3 regions of the Photobacterium damselae subsp. damselae genome follow, and region 1 is predicted to be linked to each of the others. Evidence: predicted binding sites of a transcription regulator. Region 1 holds the regulator's gene; each other region holds the start of a gene.
The links. The regulator PurR, encoded in region 1, represses purine synthesis genes. The targets are predictions, from matches to a motif close to TNANGNAAACGTTTNCNTNA.
Positions count from the first base shown of each region.

Region 2: WAX86_RS11050 (formate--tetrahydrofolate ligase) is a predicted target of PurR. The motif match lies at 2,332-2,351, and genes of this name have one in related genera.
Region 3: glpX (class II fructose-bisphosphatase) is a predicted target of PurR. The motif match lies at 1,715-1,734, and genes of this name have one in related genera.

Region 1 covers NZ_CP146970.1:1,493,927-1,498,185, reverse strand. The annotation lists gene WAX86_RS06825 (iron ABC transporter permease) at 1-159, shown strand, start outside; gene WAX86_RS06820 (heme ABC transporter ATP-binding protein) at 156-953, shown strand; gene purR (HTH-type transcriptional repressor PurR) at 1,400-2,404, shown strand; cyclic di-GMP riboswitch class I at 2,724-2,818, shown strand; gene WAX86_RS06810 (TfoX/Sxy family DNA transformation protein) at 2,937-3,527, shown strand; gene WAX86_RS06805 (hypothetical protein) at 3,889-4,259, shown strand, end outside.
Region 2 covers NZ_CP146970.1:2,488,638-2,492,896, reverse strand. The annotation lists gene WAX86_RS11055 (YfbU family protein) at 1-221, opposite strand, end outside; gene WAX86_RS11050 (formate--tetrahydrofolate ligase) at 481-2,235, opposite strand; gene pflA (pyruvate formate lyase 1-activating protein) at 2,854-3,600, opposite strand; gene WAX86_RS11040 (U32 family peptidase) at 3,910-4,259, shown strand, end outside.
Region 3 covers NZ_CP146970.1:3,080,010-3,084,268, reverse strand. The annotation lists gene WAX86_RS14160 (metalloregulator ArsR/SmtB family transcription factor) at 1-484, opposite strand, end outside; gene glpX (class II fructose-bisphosphatase) at 647-1,654, opposite strand; gene glpK (glycerol kinase GlpK) at 1,909-3,420, opposite strand; gene WAX86_RS14145 (MIP/aquaporin family protein) at 3,523-4,259, opposite strand, start outside.

The DNA.
Region 1 (4,259 bases):
GTATCAGCCCTATTAGGCGCCTTCATTTTGTTACTTGCAGATATGATTGCTCGTACCGCTTTTGCTCCTCAAGAGTTACCAGTTGGTATTATCACTGCCATCATCGGTGCTCCCTTCTTTATTATGTTATTGATCCAGCAAAAAGGACGTATGGCATGAGCAGCACACTATCCTCTCATCACGCAATAGCACTAAAAGCTTCTAACCTTCATTTGCAGCTGGGCAGAAAGACCTTACTAGATAATGTTGATTTAGAAATAAGGTCTGGGCAAATAACCGCGCTGTTAGGTCCAAATGGTGCCGGTAAAAGTAGTCTACTGAAGGTATTAAACGGTGAAATAACGCCAAATTCAGGATCGATTGAGATCTTTTCAAGACCCAAAGATCATTGGCCATCTGAATTATTGGCAAAACACATGGGTATATTGCCGCAGCACAGTACCCTATCGTTCTCATTTCTTGCTCATGAAGTTGCAGAGCTTGGTGCGATGCCTTTAGCAATATCAAATCATCAAGCGCAACAACTAGCGGCTAAGAATATGGTTAAAGTTGGTGTGGATCATCTCGCAAACAGGCTTTATCCAACGCTATCTGGCGGGGAAAAACAGCGCGTTCATTTTGCCAGAGTATTAACCCAGTTATCGCACTCTGGCGAACAATGTATTTTAATGCTTGATGAACCCACATCTGCTCTTGATCTTGCTCATCAACATCATACTTTAGAGATTGCACAAGCGCTTTCACAACAGGGTGCTGCCGTTATCATTGTTATTCATGATCTGAACTTAGCCGCTCAATACGCGGATCGTTTGATCATTTTGAACCAAGGCAAAATTCAAGCTGATGGTACGCCATGGCAAGTACTAACCCCAACCGCAGTCGAAAATGTTTACGGCTGGCCAGTTCAAGTTATCGCTCATCCAGAACATAACTACCCGGTTATTTTGGCTTAATGTCTCTGTTATGAGCAGAAATTGTGCCATTAATCGATAAAACCAATGAATATTTACGTTTAATTACATTCAAATTTATTGATGCCTATCAAGTATTTTCCGCTTCAAGCACAGAAACATTGCACTCGCGCAGACTCTAGGTAAAATGTGATCGCAAGCGATTACACAATGTAATAGAATCGTATAATATTCACTTATAGCACTTGTTATCAAAAAGCCGCTCTTTATGGTGCGGCTTTTTAGCTTTTAGCGGGTTTCACAATACAAACCCGATTACTTGCTTAATCATCTAAACTTTAGCTAATTATTAGAGATTAAAAGCAAGATTAACTGTGTGGTGATAACAAACTGAATAGCCAGAGAGACTCAACGTAGAGCTGGCTAACCAATTTGATATCGAAAGAATTGCGGTCTGACTCTAGACCCCCATTATTAGAAGAATAACTATGGCAACGATTAAAGATGTTGCACGTATGGCTGGTGTTTCAACGACGACAGTCTCTCACGTGATCAATAAAACGCGCTTTGTCGCAGAAGCAACACAAAAGAAAGTTATGGCAGCGGTTGATGAGCTTAATTACGCTCCAAGTGCTGTTGCTCGCAGTTTAAAATGCAATACAACCCGTACAATCGGTATGTTGGTAACTAAATCAACCAACCCATTCTTTGCTGAAGTTGTTCACGGTGTTGAAGAGTACTGTTATAAAGAAGGTTATACGCTTATTCTGTGTAATACAGAAGGTAACCTATCGAAACAACAAGATTACCTTCGCATGCTAGCAGAAAAGCGTGTCGATGGTCTGCTTGTTATGTGTTCCGATCTGGATGAGAAACTGCTTGAGTTGCTAGAACGCAAAAAAGATCTGCCTATGGTTATCATGGATTGGGGCCCAGAGTCACCACATACAGATAAAATCCAAGATAATGCAGAGCATGGCGGCTATATTGCAACTAAACACTTTATTGAAAATGGCCATACCAAAATTGGTTGTTTGTCTGGTCATGAAGACAAGTCAACCTGTCGCGAGCGTCTTAAAGGCTTCCGTAAAGCGATGGCAGAAAGCAATCTATCTGTAAATGAAGATTGGATTCTTGAAGGTGATTTTGAGTGTGATACGGCAGTAAAAGCGGCGCAAGACTTTATCGCGATGACTGAACGTCCAACGGCTATTTTCTGTTTTAATGACATTATGGCTATGGCGATGATCAGCACATTTGAACAAGCAGGATTACGAGTTCCTGATGATATTTCAATTATTGGCTATGACAATATCGATTTAGCGCCATATTTTTCACCGCCATTGACAACAATCCATCAGCCAAAACGTCGTTTAGGTAAAACGGCTGTTGAAATTTTAATGGATCGCGTCAAAGATAAGAATCATGAGCGTCAAACTTTTGAAATGGCGCCTGAGCTCGTTATTCGTAAGTCGGTAAAGAATCTTAATTAATTGGGAATCTATTCCAAATATGAAGCCAATATTCAATATTGGCTTTTTTTATATAAAAAGAAAGACTAAACAGGTCTAATCAGTTTAATGAATTAAAATTTATTCTGTATTCATTTTACCTTAACCAAATTACGATTTAAAAAAAGGTTAATAATAGGATATGTTCGTAACACTTTATTCTTAAAGCGCTTTTTTGGCTGATAATTAAACATTTCTTATGCATCTATATTACTCATTTTAAATTATTAACTGAATCAACATCACAAATTTTGCAACTTCATATAAAAAATATTAAGCTATCTACGTTAACCTTTATCAGTTACGAACAGGGCAAACTATCTTGAAAGAGATAGGACGCAAAGCTTCCGGCCTAAAAGTTTATATACATAAACTCATGGTAGCGGGGTTGCCGATAATCAAAATATCAATGTCATGAATCTTAGGGTTTCTGACAGAATATTTAGTTATTCTGATAATCTAAATCCCCGCTCTGATGTTAGGTGACTCATGATTATTTTCACCGAGAAGAAGCATGGACAAACCAGTATTAAAAAACACGTTAAAATTATTTGAATGTTTTGGGCGTATCAAATCACGCTCTATGTTTGGAGGTTTTGGTATATTCGCGGGTGATACTATGTTTGCTCTGGTAGTAAACAATACGCTACATCTACGGGCCAATTGCCATAATGAAGGGGAATTTAAAGCACTGGGACTAAAACCCTATATATATTACAAAAAAGGATTTCCAGTTGTCACAAAACATTATGCCATTCCTGACTATTGGTGGGATGATACTCAATGCTTAATCAAGCAAGGTGAACTCTCTCTCCAAGCGGCAGAAAAGGATAAGGAATCCAAATCAAAAGCAACACCTAATCGAATTAAAGATCTACCTAATCTACGCTTAACCAATGAACGCATGTTAAAAAAAGCAGGAATTGAAACCGTTGAGCAATTATTTGCTGTTGGTGCTCTTGATGCATTTAAAGCACTACAGTCATCTCAAGGAGACTCTTTAAATCTTGAACTATTGTGGGCACTTGAAGGAGCTATCAGTGGTCAGCATTGGTCAGTAATTACTGAACAGCGTCGCCATGAGCTACTTTCGTCATTAAATTAAAAACAATACTCACAATACGTTGGCTAAATTAACACTTAAGTAGAGAGGCTATTATCAGCCTCTTTTTTTATCAAACAAGTTACATAACAACTGATTAATATATTAATAATCTTATATATCTAGGTTAAAACCACCCATTAAATATAAAACACAGTTTTTAAAAAATAATCATATACAGACATACAAAAAATAAATACAACTAAAGTTTATTGAACAAAGTCACAAAGTTTACACCCACCTTACATCAAAACTACCCTTCACTCATTTTTCCGATAATATAGTTATAGTTTGAGGCTTATATAGGAATACGGGCACTCAAATAATTAAATACTTAGAGATGCTAATGTTGTATGAGGCGATTATGAGTTGTTCCAACCCATTTCCAGGACAAACTACAAATATTTTTAAAGACAAGTTTTGTAAATGGCCAAGACTACTTCAAATTAGTATCGTTCTCTCTTTTCTACCTATTTTTGCCGTTCTCATTGCAGTAAAGCAAAATATAGCCTCATTACAATCACTCTCTGATACCATTGTCGTGATGGGTTTTTTAAATATCTTTCTTCTTGTTTGGGGTTTGATCCTATTTTTTAAGGCTCGCAAACATTGGTATCGTAATTACCACATAGGGAAAAGCCTATTGGTTGCGGTTCTTCCGGTTTTTTTGAGTGGTTATATCCTCATCAACGATCTTCCTGATAATCGTACCGTGCAGCAAGAAACCTCTAAAGT
Region 2 (4,259 bases), 990 kb from region 1:
TCTTGTAGCGCGTGATACATTTCCATAAAGTCGATTACACGGCGACATTCTTCTTCCGATAACTCCCCAAAATCTTTATTTAATTCACGCATCTGTAGTGCATAGCCACGTTCTACAATGGTTTGTAGGCGGTGATACTTAGCCGCATTATCAGGATCCATCTGCGCCATTAATGTGTATTGATTTGAAAGAATCAGACGTTGAGCGTTAGTCATTTCCATGTGAATTAGCCTTAAATTGTTTTTTATCTGCCTTGAGATTAGCCAGTTTACGATTAAAAAAAATTGATCTGACGACGACCTGAGAACAATTTTAAGCGAAATAACATCAATCGCCTATCTTTTATCCTAATTGTTGGTGATTTGATGGTTTTGTTCTAGATATAACATTATGTTTTAAAAGGTTATTTAATTAAAAATATAAAAAAGCCAAGAAAAAATCTTGGCTTGGGAAATAAAGCATAAAATGAGCAGTTAAAGCTTAGCTTAAACCGATAATATTGCCATCTGCATCTAGGTCCAGATTCATATATGCGGGTTTTTCTGGTAGGCCGGGCATAGTCATTACATTGCCACATAGTGCGTAGACAAATCCTGCGCCTGCACATAATTTTAATTCTCTTACTGGAACAACAAAATCTGTTGGTGCCCCTTTAATCGCAGGATCGGTCGTAATAGACAGTGGCGTTTTAGCCATACAAACGGCTAGATTATCAAACCCTTGTGCTTTAAATTGAGCCAGTTGTTGTTTGGCTAAATCAGAGAGCTCGATCGCTTGAGCGCCGTAACCGACCTCTGCCACACACATAAGTTTTTCTTCTAATGATTGCTCTAAACGATAGAGTGGGGTGAAGTTTGCTGGAGTCTGGCAGGCTTTGACCACGGCATGGGCAAGCTCTGTTGCGCCATCGCCACCTTTGGCAAAGGCTTCACTTAGAGCAACATCGACATGAACATTAAATTCAGTATTAAGGATCATCTCTTTAAGTCGAGAAAGCTCTTCATCACTGTCTTGTGGGAAGCGGTTAATCGCAACCACCACAGGAACCCCATATTTGGCTGCATTGTTAATATGCCAACGCAGATTGTCAAAACCAGCAGTTAAGGCATTAGTATCTGGTGTAAAAATAGTATCCGGTAGGGGTTGGCCAGGGCGAAGATCGTAAAGACCTGAGTTGGCTTTTAACCCGCGTAATGTGGCAACAACAACGGCACAGTCAGGGCCTCGTTTTGCCTGTTGGGCTTTAATATTACACGCTTTCTCAAAGCCCATATCTGAGCCAAAACCACCTTCTGTTACAACAAAATCGGCCAGTTTTAGACCGATTTTATCAGCAATAATTGATGAATTACCATGAGCAATATTAGCAAACGGTCCGGCATGAATTAAGGTCGGTACACCTTCTAACGTTTGCATTAAGGTTGGTTCAATCGCTTCACACATGGTAACCGCCATTGCCCCTGCTACTTGTAGATCTTCTGCCGTAACTGGATTTCCATCAAGATCATAGGCAAGCACGATTTTTCCGATACGTGCACGCATATCCACTAAGTCATTAGAAAGGGCCAAAATAGCCATTAACTCTGACGCTGCTGAAATATCAAAGCCATCGTGACGCTCGATACCATTAATATCTTTACCTGGTTCGTTTTGACCAATAGTGATCATGCGAAGAGCGCGATCATTATGGTCCATCACTCGTTTCCAGACGATGCGATCAATATCAATGCGCAGTGCAGGTAAGCCTGTTTTTTCGCTAAATAGATCATAGCCAAGACGCTGTTCATGGTATAGGCGAGCATCAAGAGCGGCAGCCGCTAAGTTGTGAGCTGCAGTTACGGCATGGATATCACCAGTAAGATGAAGATTCAGCTTTTCCATAGGTGCGACCTGACTATAACCACCACCTGCAGCTCCACCTTTAACGCCAAATACAGGTCCCATTGATGGTTGACGAATACAAGCCATAACGGATTGATTGATCTTCGCCAGACCTTGGGCCAAACCAATTGTGGTTACCGTTTTTCCTTCGCCTAGTGGAGTGGGTGTAATGGCGGTAACAAGGACTAACTTACCCTCTGGCTTATTTGCTAAACGATTTAAAATCGCAGGCTTTACTTTAGCCTTTAATGTTCCTTGAGGGGTCAGATCTTGTGGTTCGATGCCAGCTTGTTGGGCGATTAGATCAATTGGAGTGAGAATTGTCTCACGGCAAATTTGAATATCACTTTTCATTAAGGCGCATCCTTATGAGAGTAACGGCATCGAAAAATCGTTGCTGCAAGTTAAAAGCGGATTGGTGGTTAATGCTATATTTTGCGGTATTTTTAATTACGCAAACGTTTGCGCTGTGTTTATACCATAATTTTATCATGGATAAATAGGAAAAATACGTAATAAGTAGGAGGTTTTTATAGAAATAAAAGAAGGTGTGTAAATCCAGTAGGTTAGAAATGCGAAATATTTTCTTAAGGTATACATAATTGCTGATAAAAAATCTATAGCGAATTTTGCAAACATCCTTTTCAAATTCTATTGTGGTTTTTTGATTTAAATCAATTTATCTTGCGAGAGAATAAATTTATAAAAATATCGCCAATAAAGGAACCACAATGACTGAGCAAGAACCTGTAACTAAAATTCAGCATACAGCACCTATTTCTATCGGTATTATGGCATTTCTAATTGCCTTTGTTGTAATTATGATTTCAGCTAATACCCATCCATTTTAAGTTGCCAGTTTGCGTTACGATATCGCTATTTTATATCGTGAACCAATTCATACAAAAAGAGCGCTTCAAAATAGCGCTCTTTTTATTATGTAATTGTTCAAACTAAGCTAATTACGCGTACTTAGTACATTACCTTACGTTCTGGATTGTAACTTTGGATGATCTCTTTGATCTTTTCCATTGTCTCTTTTTTCGGTGGTTTTACACCTTTTAGAGGGTAATCAAAGCCCATTGCTTCCCACTTATGTTCACCAAGTTGGTGATAAGGCAGCAACTCAACTTTCTCGATGTTATCCATATCTTGGATAAATTCCCCCAGTAAATGAGCAGAACGTTCATCATCGGTATAGCCAGGAACAATCACATAACGGATCCATGTTTTTTGACCGCGCTGATGTAAGTAACGAGCAAAATCTAATACACGTTTATTGGGTACACCAACCAGCTCACGGTGAATGCTATCATCCAGTTGTTTTAAATCTAGCATCACCAAATCAGTATCATCTAATACTTCATCGATAACATCCGTATGTTTACGAATATAACCGTTAGTATCTAGACAAGTATGGATGCCTTCTGCGTGCGCGGCGCGAAAGAAATCACGCACAAACTCTGGTTGTAACATAGCTTCGCCGCCAGATGCTGTTACGCCACCACCAGATGAGTTCATAAAGAAGCGGTAAGATTTAGCTTCGGTAATCAGTTCGTCTACCGTGATCTCTTTGCCGTCATCTAGATCCCAAGTATCTCGGTTATGACAATATTGGCAGCGCATTAAGCAGCCTTGTAAAAACACGATAAAACGGATACCTGGGCCATCAACGGTTCCGCAAGATTCGAAAGAGTGAATTCGACCTTTTACTGACATTGCAAAATCTCTCCGCATTGTGCGATTTATTATGTGGATATTTTATTACAAGTTACTTATTTAACCTAGTCTTAGCCACACTTATATTTATCGACTCCTATTTTAAGATAATATTTAACTATCTGTTTTAATTGTGTTTTTGTGTTGTGATAGAAAAGATATGACACAAAATCAGGTATGAGTGAAATCTCTTAAAGGATAAAAAAACACCACTTTTAGTAAGTATTTACTATAGATGACCTCTCTAATCCTAATTATATGAGTGTTATACTTGTCACAATTTCTTTTCTCTAACATACGTAAATAATCATGACGTCAGCCTCTGAATTATCGACAGCGCCATTAAATAACATTTCAAATCGTATTGAGCTTCTTGCTCCAGCTAAAAATGCCGATTTTGGTATTGAGGCGATTAAGCACGGTGCCGATGCGGTTTACATTGGTGGTCCTGCCTTTGGTGCTCGTGCCGCGGCCGGAAACAGTATTGAAGATATCCAGCGTTTGTGTGAATTTGCTCATAGATACCATGCTCAGGTATTTGTTGCTCTTAATACGATTTTGTCTGACAGTGAATTAGCTCAGGCAGAACAGTTGATTTGGGATATCTATCATGCAGGCGCGGATGCTCTGATTGTGCAGGATATGGGTATTCTACAACT
Region 3 (4,259 bases), 1.6 Mb from region 1:
TTGCTGCTTGGCAAATAGGGCAATGATTCTCTACAAAGAGGAAGCCGTTTTCTTGAGGGATCAGCTCTGTGATATATCCTTCCTGATCTCGAAGAGCACTAAAGAGCTTAAGTTTTTCTGCGAGCGTGGCATCTGCTGGTATATGCGCTTGATAGTGCAATAAACTTTGCTGTTCTCGCTCTTTGATCACCCGAGTAAGACCATCATGACCAAATAGATTTTCTACTGCATCAAAGGTTTGAATTAACAGATCGTCATGGCGATCACTGAATTGGTTATGGCCTTGTTGACTGAGTTGCCAATGACGTTGTGGACGACCTACCTTCACTTTAACATCAAAATATTCCACTAAGCCTTGTTGCTCTAAAGCTTGTAACTGGAGACGGATCCCCATCGTGGTCAATTCAAAACGCTCTGCAATACTTTTTGCTGTGGTTGCACCTTCGCGCTTAAGTAAGTGAAGTATTTTGTCGTTGGTTTTCATGCGACTCCCAGCAAGGTCCTGATGATCAAGTTCAATGTAGAGTATTATCCCTATAGCCTAGTAAATAAAGCAATTACTTTACAAAATCAACAGCGATAAAAAAAACGTGCCGAAGCACGTTTTTATATTTGCGATAGCTTTTGCTTTTATTGTGCAAAAACCTTATAGAATATGTTGTTTGATCGCGTCGTCTTTGCGCTCAAGATAGTGAGTCGATTTAATGCGACGAATGGTGCGACATTTACCACGAATCAATAGCGTTTCTGTCGTAGCGATATCACCTTGGCGATGGATACCTTCTAACAGATCTCCTTTAGTAATACCTGTTCCAGCAAAGATTACGTTATCGCTCTTTGCCATGTCTTCCATGCGCAGTAGAGTATTAGGCTCAATCCCCATTTCATGACAGCGGCGAATTTCATCTTCACCTAAGCGACGGTTTTCTTCACAGTCTCCTTTCACCTGATGGCGAGGAAGTAGACGACCATGCATATCACCACCTAAAGCACGAATAGCTGCCGCTGATACCACACCTTCTGGGGCTCCACCGATACAGTACATCACATCAACTTCACTGTCTGGCATGCAGGTAAGAATAGAAGCTGCAACATCACCATCGGGTACTGCGAACACGCGAACACCCATGGCTTGCATTTGAGCAATAACTTCATCATGACGTGGTTTTGCTAAAGTAATGACCACTAACTCATGGAGTGATTTATTTAAAGCAGTTGCGATTTTTTCTAAGTTGTCAGCCAGTGGTGCATCTAGGTCAATAACCCCTTTAGCAGCAGGACCTACAACCAATTTTTCCATGTACATATCAGGGGCTTTTAAGAAGGCGCCTTTTTCCGTTGCGGCAAGAACTGCAAGAGCATTATTCTGACCCATAGCCGTCATGCGAGTCCCTTCAATTGGGTCAACCGCAATATCAACTGCATCGCCACCTGTTCCCACTTTTTCACCGATGTACAGCATTGGCGCTTCATCGATTTCACCTTCACCAATCACGATTTCACCATCGATCTCAGTTTGGTTTAGCAAAGTACGCATTACTTCAACCGCTGCATTATCGGCAGCGTTTTTATCACCTCGGCCCAGCCATTTATATCCAGCCAGTGCAGCTCCCTCGGTAACACGAGAAAATGCCATTGCTAAATCGCGTTTCATGATCACTCCAAAATAAAACAATTGTGGGATATTGAACTGGCGCGAAGTGTAACACAATTGCCAGTGAATCGTTTGCGTATTTTAAAAAGATCCGATTTTCCGTGATCTAGATTAATTTGCCTAAGTCATCAGAAATAAAAATCGGAGAGAACATAACGGAAGTCGCAGATATCAAAGGTAGGTATAAATAAGAGGGTAATAAAAAAGGGCTTAAGAAAATACTCAAGCCCTAATGTTACTTATGTGATAGAGGATTACTCTTCGTCTAGTGCCCAACCTTTAGCACATTCAACGGCACGTTTCCAACCACGGTAACGGCGATTACGTTTATTATCGTCTTGGCAAGGTACAAATTTACGATCTAGCTGTGCTTTGTTTTGGAGTTCATCAATTGAATCCCAGAAACCAACCGCAAGACCTGCTAAGTATGCAGCCCCTAATGCGGTCACTTCAGTCACAACTGGGCGATGTACTTCTGCCGCTAGAATGTCTGATTGGAACTGCATTAAGAAGTTATTAGCTACTGCACCGCCATCAACACGCAATGTGCCCAGTTTAATACCTGAGTCTGCCTGCATAGCATCAAGTACGTCACGTGTTTGGTAAGCCACACTTTCAAGCGTTGCGCGGATAATATGGTTTGAATTCACACCGCGAGTTAGACCTACGATTGCACCACGAGCATACGGGTCCCAATATGGCGCGCCAAGACCTGTAAAGGCAGGTACAACATAAACACCATTTGCACTGCCAACTTTTTCGGCAAAGTATTCGGAGTCTTTTGCATCATCGAGTAACTTCACTTCATCGCGTAGCCACTGAATGGATGCGCCACCCATAAAGACCGCACCTTCAAGAGCGTAAGCTACATCGCCTTTTGGACCACAAGCCAGCGTAGTTAATAGACCATTGCTAGAAGAGACTTTCTCTTTACCTGTATTCATAAGCAAGAAGCAGCCAGTACCATAGGTGTTTTTCGCTTGGCCTGGTTCTACACACATTTGACCAAATAATGCCGCTTGCTGGTCACCTGCAATACCTGCGATTGGAATACGAGTACCGCCTTTACCACCAATATTTGTTTGGCCATAGACCTGAGATGATGGTTTTACCTCAGGCATCATTGAAAGTGGAATATCTAACGCTTTGAGTAGTTTTTCATCCCACTCTAGCGTATTGATGTTAAATAGCATGGTACGAGATGCGTTGGTGTAATCTGTTACATGGACACGGCCTTGGGTCATCTTCCAAATTAGCCAAGTGTCGACAGTACCAAACAATAAGTTACCAGCTTCTGCTTGTTCGCGAGCACCTTCTACATGATCTAAAATCCATTTGATCTTAGTACCAGAGAAGTAAGGGTCGACCACAAGACCTGTGTTATCACGAATATAATCCGTTAGGCCTTGTTGTTTTAAATCTTCACAAATATAGGCCGTACGACGGCATTGCCATACGATCGCGTTATAAACCGGTTTGCCGGTAGTTTTATCCCAAACGATGGTGGTTTCACGCTGGTTGGTAATACCAATTGCAGCAACCTGATCGCTGCGGATACCTGCTTTTGCTAAAGCTTCAACTAAGGTCGAGCTTTGAGTTGCATAAATTTCGAGAGGATCGTGCTCAACCCATCCTGATTTTGGATAAATTTGGGTAAATTCACGCTGAGAGCTACAAATGATATTGGCATTTTGATCGAGTACAACTGCTCGAGAGCTGGTGGTGCCTTGATCCAGTGCCACAATGTATTTTTGCTCAGTAGTCATGATCAATTCCTCTAATGGGTCTCTATATAGGGTAGTAGGTTGGTGGCAATCCTTTTAGGTTGCCACCTATAGTTATGTTCGTTTTCTTAGTGCAGAGGGGGATTATGCCGCCTCTTGTTTGATCTCTTCTGCGCCTTCACATTGATTTGGTAAAGTGCAGTTATTGCCTGGTAGGTAAACACCAATAGCTTTTGGATATAGCCAGCCACCAAAGAGTGCACCGCAAATAGGCGCTAAAATTGGGACGATAAAGTAAGGGATATCTTTACCACCAGTCAGTGCCATGTCACCCCATCCAGCTAAGAAAGCAAAGAATTTAGGGCCAAAGTCACGAGCTGGGTTCATTGCAAAGCCTGTTAGTGGACCAAGAGAACCACCAATTACGGCGATTAATACACCAATTAGGATTGGGCCTAGAGCACCACGTGCAGCTCCATTTTTTTGGTCACCAATGGCCAAAATAGCAAACATCAAAACAGCGGTAATGGTGAACTCAACTGCAAATGCACCGAAGAAGCTTAAGGCTGCATGAGGGTAGGTTGAGAAGATACCAGCAGTCGCTAAGCTCTCTTGTGAACCGCGAACAATTTGATGAGTTGCTTCATACTCGGTGAATAAATTGCTGTATAAACCATAGATTAATGCAGCAGAACAAAATGCACCTAAAAGTTGGGCAATAATGAATGGAGCAATTTTGCGTTTATCAAAGCCATGAAAAGCGGCTAGGGACAGTGTGACAGCTGGGTTTAGGTGAGCACCAGAAACGCCAGCGGTACAGTAGATAGCCAAGGCAACGCCTAGACCCCACATAACGCTAACTTCCCATTGACCAAAGTCTG